DNA from 2 places in the Methylobacterium sp. J-001 genome. Region 2 is predicted to be linked to the other one. Evidence: riboswitches for the same ligand, from Rfam matches in the RefSeq annotation. Region 2 holds a riboswitch; the other holds the start of a gene.

The links. A riboswitch is a leader RNA that binds a small molecule or an ion and turns the genes downstream of it on or off. The one in region 2 is predicted to bind cobalamin.
Positions count from the first base shown of each region.
Region 1: another riboswitch for cobalamin. It lies ahead of MKK65_RS21775 (TonB-dependent receptor); the one in region 2 lies ahead of MKK65_RS24825 (TonB-dependent receptor).

Region 1 covers NZ_JAKSYN010000170.1:25,445-31,056, reverse strand. Annotated here, with positions in the region: gene MKK65_RS21790 (hypothetical protein) at 143-559, opposite strand; gene MKK65_RS21785 (hypothetical protein) at 764-991, opposite strand; gene MKK65_RS21780 (cell wall hydrolase) at 1,176-1,769, opposite strand; cobalamin riboswitch at 2,205-2,404, shown strand; gene MKK65_RS21775 (TonB-dependent receptor) at 2,643-4,676, shown strand; gene MKK65_RS21770 (DMT family transporter) at 4,707-5,033, opposite strand; gene MKK65_RS21765 (serine hydrolase domain-containing protein) at 5,365-5,612, shown strand, end outside.
Region 2 covers NZ_JAKSYN010000200.1:104,672-110,283, forward strand. Annotated here, with positions in the region: gene MKK65_RS24820 (PepSY domain-containing protein) at 1-422, opposite strand, end outside; gene MKK65_RS24825 (TonB-dependent receptor) at 419-2,602, opposite strand; cobalamin riboswitch at 2,895-3,091, opposite strand; gene MKK65_RS24830 (HigA family addiction module antitoxin) at 3,547-3,888, shown strand; gene MKK65_RS24835 (HigA family addiction module antitoxin) at 4,788-5,165, shown strand; gene MKK65_RS24840 (NUDIX hydrolase) at 5,270-5,612, shown strand, end outside.

The sequences.
Region 1 (5,612 bases), on a different contig from region 2:
ACCATCCTTCCGGGGCTGGGGAGCATCATGAACGACGCGCCAGAGCCGCCGGACAACCCCTTCGCGAAGACGCTGCTGCTGTTCGCCGTCACCGTCGTCGTCATCGCCGTCTCGGCCTACATCCTCATCCGGATGGAGTGAGCTACAAAGTCCGGCAGCTGCCGTAGCTCATCTTGATCTCGCTGCGGTCTTCCGGATTGAGCTGTGCCTCGACGAAGTTCAGCTTGTTCAGATCGATCAGAAGAAAATACACGCCGTTCTGGCATTTGATCGCATTCCGCGGCGTCCGTTCGTTCAAGCGCGGCGAGGCCACCTGGCATTCGTAATAGTCGGACCGGCCGGCAGAGATGACGGTCAGCAGGCCGCCGCTGGAGACCAGCGAGAAGGTCCGCGCCCGTTGTGGCTGCGGTTGCGGTTTCGCGCCTTCGGGGGCGGGGACCGGATCGAGCCTCACCGACACGTCCTCCGTACAGGTCATCGGGCGGCGCAACTGAGAGGCCGCCGGCACGATGCTCAGCATGAGAACCGCGCCGGCGAGCGCTACCCTGTGGGCGATCATCGGGAGGAATTCCGTGATTCGTGGGTAGTTTCGACCGACAAGCTAAGGCCTCGTCCGTCGATGTAAATGTCGCCCCCTCGGACGACGGAACCGATCAACAGTTTTGCCGCAGCTGGCGATGGCATTTCATCGGCCAGTACCGCTCAATCCGAAGCGTTCGACAACATCGGCGAGACCGCGACCGATGAATCGGCCGTGTTCGCCCTAACCCTGCGGATCGTCGGGGTTGTCGTTCGCGGCGGTCTCCAGATCGGATCGCAGGGCGATCTCGGCGCCGATCTCGATCAGCAGCAACCGCGACAGGAGTTGCATGGTCGGCGTGCCGTGCGCGAGCAGAAGCGCGTGCGTCGCGATGACCGCCTCCACCAGGCGGCTGAAACCGTCATCCTCTGACATCGCCGCGCAGGAGCCGAGCTGAATGCCAGCAGACAACTGTAGGATCCAGCTCAAGTTCGCTGCCGGCCGCGGAAACCGGGACCCGCTCGGCGTCGGACGCGCGATCCGAGGCCGGCTGACTTGCCCGGCTACCGGGTCGGACACTTCACGAGGTCGGGCAGGAGCTTGCCGGACCGCGACCGGATCAGGCAGAGCCTGCGGATCATGGGCCGTAAGCGGCCTATTGCGCCGCCGGCAGAGGCGGGACCGCCGCGTAGGTCGAGACCGTTGTGGGCAACGCGGGGGAGTCCGGCATTTCCTTCCTGGCCGCGCGGGAGTCGCGCTTCTCGTAGAAGGCATTGCCGCCGGCCACGGCGACGTAGTGCATGTTCTTGTAGGGGAAGTGGTGGCCCGCGGTGTGGAAATACATCGCCTTCCCGACCTTCGGGTGCCGCTCGCCCGCCAGCACCGCGTCGGCCGCGTCGGCGACCTTCTGAAGATCGCGCTCCTGCATCGGCTTGGTGAGCACGCCGGGGGCGAATTGGCCAGGCTGGCCGACCACCGCGCAGATGCCGCCCGGGAAGATCGCGGCTTCCATCCGGTTCATGACCACGGTCCCGACGGCCAGCAGGCCGCCCTCGTCGCTGCGGTTCGACTCGAAATACATGGCCCGGCCGAGACAGTCGCGCTCGGCATCGCTGACAACCATCGACGGCTTGCGATCGGGGATCGATCCCGTGGTCAGGGGTGAAGCGGTGTTGCACGCACCGAGACCGCTGGCGAGTGCCAGGACGACCAGCCCGGAAACGATCTGAATCCTCTCGCTACCCTGCATGCATCAGCGCTCCGTCCTCCTGCAGCCGCGTTTCGGTGCGAGACGCCCGCGCCATCGCGGCCTCGCCTCGCACCGTCGTTGTACGCACAAGCTTGAGTGCACGTTCGCGGCGAGGATGTGGCGAGCCGTCCTCCGTCCATCGGCGAGGGCGCCGGATCGCAGGCGCAGGCAGACGGCCCGACAGACCCGGCAGGCCCGGAGCGCGATCCCTTCGGCCGCGTGCAATGTCCGTCGCCAATCCGCCGGTCCGACCGTAAAAAAATCGTTTCCCGTCAGCATTTTAAAGACATTCCGGGACCCGCCCGGCATAGCATCCGGCGCGCATGTCCGAGAAATGACGCGGCGGGGAGGAGGCTCAGCCCAGGGCCCGGTGTCATCCGGGAGACACACCGGCCGCCAACCGGTGCCGGGGCGTTGACGCGGCCTGCACCTTGGTTCGATGGTGGTCGCGACGGTTCCCTTCGGGGATCAAAAGGGAACGCGGTGAGGGATATTGACCCGAAGCCGCGGCTGCCCCCGCAACTGTAAGCGGCGAGCCTTCTCGTCACCACGTCACTGGGTCACCTCGCCCGGGAAGACGACGGGAGGGCGGCGACCCGTGAGCCAGGAGACCTGCCGTCAGTCGTGGTCACACGCGAAACGCGCCGGGCGGGGTGTCCTGGCGGGTGTCGGGACGCCCGTGCGCAAGCGCGGTCGGCACGGCCTCGTTCGCGGTGACGTGCCACTGCCGTCGCCCGAGGTCCCGTGTCCCGTCCTGTCCCCCGCCCCGCGCTCTTCAAACTGTCCGCGCTGACGGCCCTCTGCCTCGCAATCCTCCCCCCGCCGGCATCCGCCCAGGACCGATCGAAGCCGGGTCCGGCTGCCGAGGCGACACTGGATGAGATCTCCGTCACCGCCGACCCTGCCGCGCCCCCACGGGGCGGTGCCGTAGCCAGTGCGGGCTATGTCGGCGGCGTGACCGGCATCGGCGGCCCGCTCCTGACCGTGGATTCCGCCAGCGCGGGGGTGATCACGGGCGCCCAGCTCAACAGCCGGCCGGTGACGCGTCCCGGCGAGGTGCTGGAGGCGGTGCCGGGCCTGATCGTCACGCAGCATAGCGGGGAGGGGAAAGCCAATCAGTTCTTCCTGCGCGGCTTCAACCTCGACCACGGCACCGACATCGCCCTGTTCCTGGACGGCATGCCGCTCAACATGCGCACCCATGCCCACGGCCAGGGCTATGCCGACATCAACTTCCTGATCCCGGAACTCGTCGGCGCGGTGGAGTTCCATAAAGGACCGTATTTCGTGCGCGACGGGGATTTCGCCTCGGCCGGCTCGGTCCGGATCGACTACCTCGACACCGTCGCCAAGAACCTCGCGCTCACCTCCATCGGCAGCTTCGGCTACAAGCGGGCCCTGAGCATCGCCTCGACCCCGCTCGGGGACGGCAATCTTTTGGTTGCCGCTGACGCGCAGGTCTATGACGGGCCCTGGGTGGTCCCCGACGCCCTGCGCAAGATCAGCACCGTCGCCCGTTACAGCCAGGGCACGGCGCTCGACGGATTCTCGGTCACCGGCATGGCCTATGCCAGCCGCTGGACCGCCACGAATCAGATCCCCGAGCGGGCGGTCACACAAGGGTTGATCGGCCGCTACGGCACCATCAACCCCACGGATGGCGGCGACACGAGCCGCCTCTCATTGTCGGGCCGCTTCAGCAGCACCGACGACACCGGCGTGACCCGGGCCTCAGCCTACGTGATCCGCTCGCAGCTCAACCTGTTCAACGACTTCACCTATTTCCTGAACGACCCGGTCAACGGGGACCAGTTCCACCAGCTCGACCAGCGCATCCTCGGCGGCGGCGAGGCCCTGCATATCTTTCAGGGCGATCTGTTTGGCATGCCGATGGAGAACGAGATCGGCGTACAGACCCGAACCGACAGCATCCGGGTCGGCCTGTTCAATACGACGCGCCGGCAATACCGCTCGGGCGTGCTCGACGACCGGGTGCTGGAGACCAGTGGAGCCTTCTATTTCGACAACCGGGTGCGCTGGACCGACTGGCTGCGCACCAGCCTCGGCTTCCGCGCCGATGGCTACGCCGCCCGCGTCGCCTCGGACACGCCGGCCAATTCGGGGCGCGCCCGCGACGGTATCGTCAATCCGAAGCTCGGCTTGACCCTTGGGCCGTGGTTCGACACCGAACTCTACGTGAATTACGGCGGCGGCTATCACTCGAACGACGTGCGCGGCGTGACCGCCACCGTCGATCCGGCGAGCCCCCTGTTCAACATCGCCCGCGCGCCGTTCCTGGTGCCCTCGACCGGCTACGAGGTCGGGCTGCGCAACCACTCGATCGCCGGTCTGGAGACCAGCCTAGCGCTGTTCCGGCTCGATTTCGCCTCGGAGAACCTGTTCCAGGGCGATACCGGCACCACCGAGCCGAGCCGCCCGACCCGACGCTTCGGCGTCGAGTGGACCAACCGCTACGCGGTGACCCCGTGGCTCTCGCTGGAAGGCGACCTGACGATCACCAATGCCCGGTTCTCCGACTTCGATCCGGTGGGCAACCGGGTGCCGGAAGCCCCCACCACCATCGCGTCGGCGGGAATCACCTTCGGCGAGCCGCTCGGCTGGTTCGGCTCCCTGCGGTTCCGGTATTTCGGGCCGCGCCCCCTGATCGAGGACAACTCGATCCGCTCGCGCCCGACCGCCCTGTTCAACGGCCGGGTCGGCTACGCCTTCGAGAACGGGGTCAGCGTCTCCCTGGACGTGCTCAACCTGACCAACAGCCGGTCCGACCAGATCACCTACGCCTACGTCTCGCGCCTGCCCGGAGAGCCGGCCGAGGGCCTGATCGACCGCGTGTTCCACCCGGTCGAGCCCACGGCCGTGCGCCTCACCATCGCGGGCCGCTTCTGAGCGCAGCCCAGGCGGCCCCGGGAAGCCGGCTCAATGCTGGCCCTGGCCAGACGCCAGGACGGCCACGCCAACCGCGATGATCGCGATCCCCACCAGCATGGTCGGGCTGATCGGCTCGCCGTACAGCCACGCGCCGCCGAGTGCTGCGCCGATCATGCCGACCCCGGACCAGATCGCGTACACCACGCCGATCGGCAGCATGTTCATGCTGCTCGACATCAGCCACAGGGCGGTGCCGTAGCCGACGGCCACGATCAGGGTCGGCCCCGGCTTGGTCAGGCCGTCGGCGGCCTTCAGCGCCAGGGTGGCGGTGACCTCCGCGCCGATCGCGAGCCCGAGGATCAGGAAAGGGTTCATCGCGCGGAAGACCTTTTGTGCAGGAACGGAGCCAGCTTCAAATGAAAGCCAGTTCTTCGGGTGAGCATAGACGGTCAGTCAAGGATGGCGGGCTGCCGTTTGTGCAGGACGGCCTCCTCCCATAGGATGCCGCCAGACTTCGAGAGCCCTTTTCCGTCGAAGCGATGAAGATTTTCGAATCCCCCGCGCCGAGCTCACGCGGTCGAGCCCTGAATTCATCGTCCGATCGGGTTGGCCCTTCGTTAACGCCTCCTCATCATGGTCGCCGCGCGCGCCGGACCCCGGTCGACGGCGCGATGACCGTGACGATCCAGAGCGATACCGATCCATCATGACCTCGTCGTCCGCGATCCCGGAGCCTTCGGCCGGCCCCCGCCCGGGGCGTCGGCGGGGCACGCGCTGGGGCGTGATCGCGGCGGCCAGCGGCATCGTTGCGGCGGGCTGCGCCTGGACCGCCACGGCGCTGATCAACGTCCCCAATCCGGTCACCCTGGCGGCCCTGGCGGTCATCGAGCCCTCCGCGATCGGACCGTGGTTCCCGAGCCGGGTGGTGCAGGCGCCCGAGCACGCCCGCGACCT
Region 2 (5,612 bases):
TCCCGCCCCACCGGCTCGACGCGGGCGCCCGGCCGATCTCCCGCGGCAAGCCGCAGGGCCGCCTCCGCGTCGACCGGGCCGAGCCGCGCGCCATTCCGGCCCGAGACCGTCGCCCGCGCGCCGTCGCGCCCGGTGATTCGGTAGATCGGCTCGTCGCCGCGCATCTCCAGGGCGAACGCGGCCGGCACGCCCGCGACGCCGCCGGCCGCGAGCGCCGCATCCGGCGAAACACCGAACTGATCCCAGGCGATCGGCGCCAGGCGTGCGAGGCGCTCAGGCGGCGTGAGCGCCGGGAACGGCACGTAGAGCATCACCAGCCCGGAGCCGATCCACAGGGCGAAGAACAGGCCCGTGGCGATCCCGGCCCAGCGGTGGAACAGGAGCAGCCAGCGGCGGCCCGCCTTGCCGATCCAGCGCCTCACCACGTCACCGTGTAGGCGACTTCCACGGAGCGCGGCCGGCCCAGCAGCCAGTTGGTGCCGACGCCGTTCACGGCATTGCCGCTGATCGCGTAGACCTTGTCGAACAGGTTGTAGACCCGCAGGCTCAGCCGGGACTCGGCCGTGACCTGATGGTCGAGCACGAGGCTGACGAGGTTGTAGGCGGGGCGCCGGGCCGTGTTGGAAAAGTCGCTATAGACCTGCCCCACGTTCTGGAGCCCGGCACGGGCGGTCCAGTCCCGCGAAAAATCCCAGGTCAGCCAGAGATTGGCGATCCGCTCGGGCACGTCGATCGGCTGGTTGCCGGCATACGAGACGGTGGCGCCGTTCACGTTCTGGTCGAAGGCATCGTACTGCGCGTGCAGCAGCGCGAGGTTGCCGTCGAGCCGCCAGCCCGGGCTGAACTGCCAGCCCAGCGCCAGCTCGAAGCCCTGCGAGGATTGGCTCCCCACCTGGGTCGACAGCGTCGGCTGGCCCGGCACCGCCGAGATCAGATTGTCCTTGACGATCCGGTAGCCGGCCACCGTCCATTCGAGCGCGCCGTCGAAGGCGAGCCCCTTGGCGCCGATCTCGACCTGCGTGCCGGTGGCCAACTGAAAGTTGGAGAGCGACTGCGTCAGCGTGATGAGACTGTTCACCGGGTCGGTGGCGAAGCTGTACTGCGCGTAGAGCGCACTATCCGGCGTCGAGTTGTAGACGAGGCCGAACCGGTAGCCGAGCGCCTGATAGGTCTTCTCGAACTGCGTGCCCGCCTGCAGGTCCTGCCGATGGAGCGTCGGCACGTCGAGCCGCACCCCTGTGAGGAACGAGAGTTTTTCCGACAGGATCACCCGGTCCTCGGCGAAGACCGACGCTTGGCTGGTCTGTGTGGCGTAGGCCGGCCGCGCTCGACCATTCTGCGGGAAGTAGCCCGGATCGTAGCCGGTCAGCGGCACGCTGGTGGTCTGGTCGAAATAGAAATTGTTCGTGTGGCGGAAGTCGATGTGGTTCACGTCGAACCCGACCGCGAACGCGTTCGGCAGGCCGAACAGGCTGCCCTTGAAGCTGGCGTCCAGGCGATTCCCGACCTGTTCCTGGCTGTGATAGATTTCGAGGTAATCGCCGCGGTCGACCAGTCCGGTACCGCGATTGTAGATATACTGCTCGGTATCGAGCCAGTGGCGCCGGCTGGTGAGCCGGTACGCGGTGTTGCGCACGATGATGTCGGCCGAAGGCGTCCACTCGGTCTTGAACTGGGTCCAGTTATCCGCCCAGGTGATCTTCGCGTCGCGGACGTTGTAGTTGTTGAACCGGATCAGGTCCGGGATCCTGCCCTCGACCAGGGGCGTGCCCCAGTAGCGCGCCGGTTCCTGGTAGCCGAGATCGTGGCTCATTGTGAAGGCGAGGTCCGGGCTCGGCTGGAACAGGAGGGCGGCCGAGACCGCGAGGTTCCGGAAATCGCCCTCCGGCCGGATCCAGCCGTCCGCGCGATTGCCGCTGACGTTCAGGCGATACGCGAAGGTCTCGCCGAATTCCTCCCGGCCGAGCGCCCCGCCCGAATCCAGCGCGAGCCGGGCGACCCCGTCGGTGCCGATCACCGCGCGCGCCACGTTGATCGGCACGAAGACCGGCTTCTTGGGCACGACGTTGATCACGCCGCCGATGGCGCCGTCGCCGTAGAGCACCGAGGACGGCCCGCGCAGCACCTCGATGCGCTCGACGTTCCAGGTGTCGAACGGGAACGTGACCGTGTTGGCGCCGACATAGAAGCGGGTGCCGTCATAGAGCTGCTGGATCGAGTTCGGCCCCGCGAAGCCGCGGGAGGTGAACGCGCCGTTGCCGTTGCCCGGCGCCGCGATCGTGGTGATGCCGGTGGCGTCCTGGGTCACAGCCTCGGCGATCGTGTCCTGGCCGCGCAGCCGCGCGGTCTCGCCGGACACGATGTCGACGCTCGCGGGCGTCTCCAGCGGTGTCAGGCCGAGCCGGCTCGCGGTCCGGTCGGGGGTACGCAGGTTCAGCCCGATCGGGGCGGCCCGGGTCAGGCTGACGCCGCCCTCCCCCTCGACGGAGAGCTGGTCGAGGGCGACGACGTCCTGGGCCCCGGCCTGGCTCGCCAGCACGGTGAGCAGGGCGCCGCAGATCGGCACGCTCCAGCTGTAGAGCGGTTGTTTTGATAGGGACATGGTTGGAGACGGTCCATGCGCGGCGGCAACCGGCCCGGACGCTCTACAAGCAACGTAATAACATTACAATTACCGTTTCGTGCCGATATCCGCTCCGCCGTGGCGCAGTGGCCCGGGCGGTGGATCGGTCCGCGCGAAGGCGCGGCCGGGATCGGCACGACAAGAGAGAGCATCAGGAACCGGAACGCGGGCGCGCTTGCTGTGGCACGTCACCGCGAACGAAGCCTCGCCGACCGCGCTCGCGCAACGACCGTCTCGACACCCGCCAGGACACCCCGCCCAGCGCGTTTCGCGTGTGACCACGGCTGACGGCAGGTCTCCTGGCTCACGGGTCGCCGCCCTCGCACCGTCTTCCCGGGCCGAGGCCCAGTGACGTGGTGGTGAAGGGCTCGCCGCTCACAGTTGCGGGGACAGCCGCGGTTTCGGGAAAAGACCCCTCACCGCGTTCCCTTTTGATCCCCAAAGGGAACCGTCACTGAATAGCTTGGCTGTAGACCAGTTGAACGTCAAGCGTGTGGATATCTCGTCCGGCGAGCGGACCGCGCGTGGGATCGCGAAGGCCTCCGGCAATCCGGCATCAGCGGGAGGACCGCATTGCTGGATGCTCCGAGCCTTGCGTATCGCACGGCCAAATAGGCCATGAATTTGGTATTTTTCGATCAGACGCCGCGGTATTCAGGGAGATATGGCAATTAATCTGCGGGCTAATAAAATAAATTCTGCCGAAATCGACGAATAATGGTGTGATAACGCCAAAGCGTATGCCTAACTCATGCAAAATACGGCTGCGGAACTTTTTGTGATCTGGAGCGTAAGCATGATAGCCTTCATGAAGAATGATGAACGAAGGTGGTATCTTCCAAAAATAACGGACTTCGATCAGGATTGTATCCTGTCGAAGTTCAATATCCAGGAAGGAGTTCGTAATGAGAACGAATTATGTTTTGGAGAACCCCGGCCATCCTGGCGGGTTCGTCCGTCGTAATATCCTCGAGCCACGCAACCTGACCGTCATGTCCGCGGCCAGCCAGTTGGGCATAACGCGCCAGACTCTGTCCGACTTCCTCAATGAGACGTCGCCTCTCACCGGCGAGCTGGCGCTGCGTATCGAGACAGCCTTCGGGTGCCGCATGGAAACCCTGATGGAGATGCAGACCCGCTTCGATATCGCCCGCGCTCGGAAGCGCGAGCGGCAGATCGCGAGCGAGCTTGCGGCGCGGATTCAGGTTCAGGCTCCGACCCGACGGACTCTGGCCATCGTCAAGCGCCTCTACGCGTTCGGGTGAGGCCGGTTCGCGGTGACCGAACGTCCGGGATGCCGCATCGGGACCAGAGCGGCGGAGGGACGAGAGGTCTCGTCCCTCCGCCGCTGCCGTTCGTCCTCTGCCATGATTCGGCGCGAATGCCGGGCCTTATCGCGCCTGAGACGTGCCAGGGTTCAGTCGGACCCGGTGACATTCGATCCCTGTCCTGGCCCCATGACGGCCGTGCCGAGGCGGATGGTATTCCCGGGCGCGACGCGGGATGAAGGCGCATCGGCCCGGGGCGGATCGGATGGCCGGCACATCGTCGCGTAGCCGCCGCGCTGCCCGGGTAACCTGTCCCGGCCCGCCCCGCCGTGATCGGGCGAGAAACGACTCGTCGGCTGCCGACGCGCGGAAAGCTGCGGTTCCGAGAAAACCGTCCCGGTGCTTCCTGCCGATGCCGGGCCAGGGATGCCAAGTGGAGCAGATATCGCCGCGCGATACCGTTGGTTGTTACGGACTGAAGCGGGCCGGCATTCTTCGTCGACGGACGGCGTCGCGTGCACACGATCCTGTTATTGTCTCGGCGACGATTGTTGTATCGATCGCCTGATGATCAACACATATGCACCAAGCTCGATGTATATTACAACGGTTTTCAGAATAAAGACAAGATTTTCAAGAAAAATCTCCGTTCATGGCGAAGATTGACGGCCGGCAAATCAGTTGATATGGGCGTTACGTCTTGATTGCTGGACAATACAGTTTCTATACCGGCAAAATTAAACAGATCATGGCCGGCTAAGCTAATCGTTTGGTTCCGATCACGCGGGCGGAGCGCTGCTTGCGCGCGTGTGGAGCGACAGGTCTGCCGCTGCGGTGATCGGTCGACCTGAACGCCGTTGCGACCTTGACTCGATCCGTTGGTGAAGGAGACCCAGGTGAACGTTGTCCATCAAGCGACAAGTCCGTGCCATCCCGGTTTGTTCGTCCGCCGCAAGGTCTTCGAGCCGCGCAACCTGACGATCATGGAGGCGGCCGGCCTTCTGGGTGTCACGCGTCACGTGCTCTCGGACTTTCTGACCGAGAAGACCGGTTTGACGGCCGACTTGGCCTTTCAGATCGAGAAGGCGTTCGGATACAGCATGGAAATGCTGATGGAGATGCAGAAGCAGTTCGACATCGCCGCAGTCCGCAGGCGCGAGCGAAACGTGCGGAACGACTCGGTCGCCACGGCCTGGTCCCAGGTCGCCGCGACACGGCTCCATGTTGCCCAGACACGGGCTCAGGTGCCGGACCGTAAGCACGCCTTCGCGTAACGTTCCGGCGCTGCGGATCGCGGCCGGGCATCCGATCCGCCGGAAGCCGCGGCGCCGGCATTCCGGGCCGTTGTCGGTTTGCGAGCCGCGCACTACCAGACCGCATGCATGTCTGGCGTCCCCCTCCGGAAATCCGCGTGAAGGCGCTGGGCTTGCCCTGGCGGGGCCCTCGGCTGCTGGTCGCCGAAGTCTATACCGACGCCGGACGCCTCAAGGGCGTGCGGCCGCTCGGGGGCAGCGTGGCCTTCGGCGAGCGGGCGGAGCAGGCGCTCCTGCGGGAATTCGAGGAGGAGCTCGGCCTCACCGTGCGGATTCTCGATGCGCCGTTCATCATGGAGAATCTGTACGTGCATGAGGGCAGCCCCGGGCACGAGGTGTTGTTCCTGTTCCCCGTCGCCCTGCCGCCCAGCCCACTCGATACGCTCGAGTCTGTCGTCTTCCACGAGG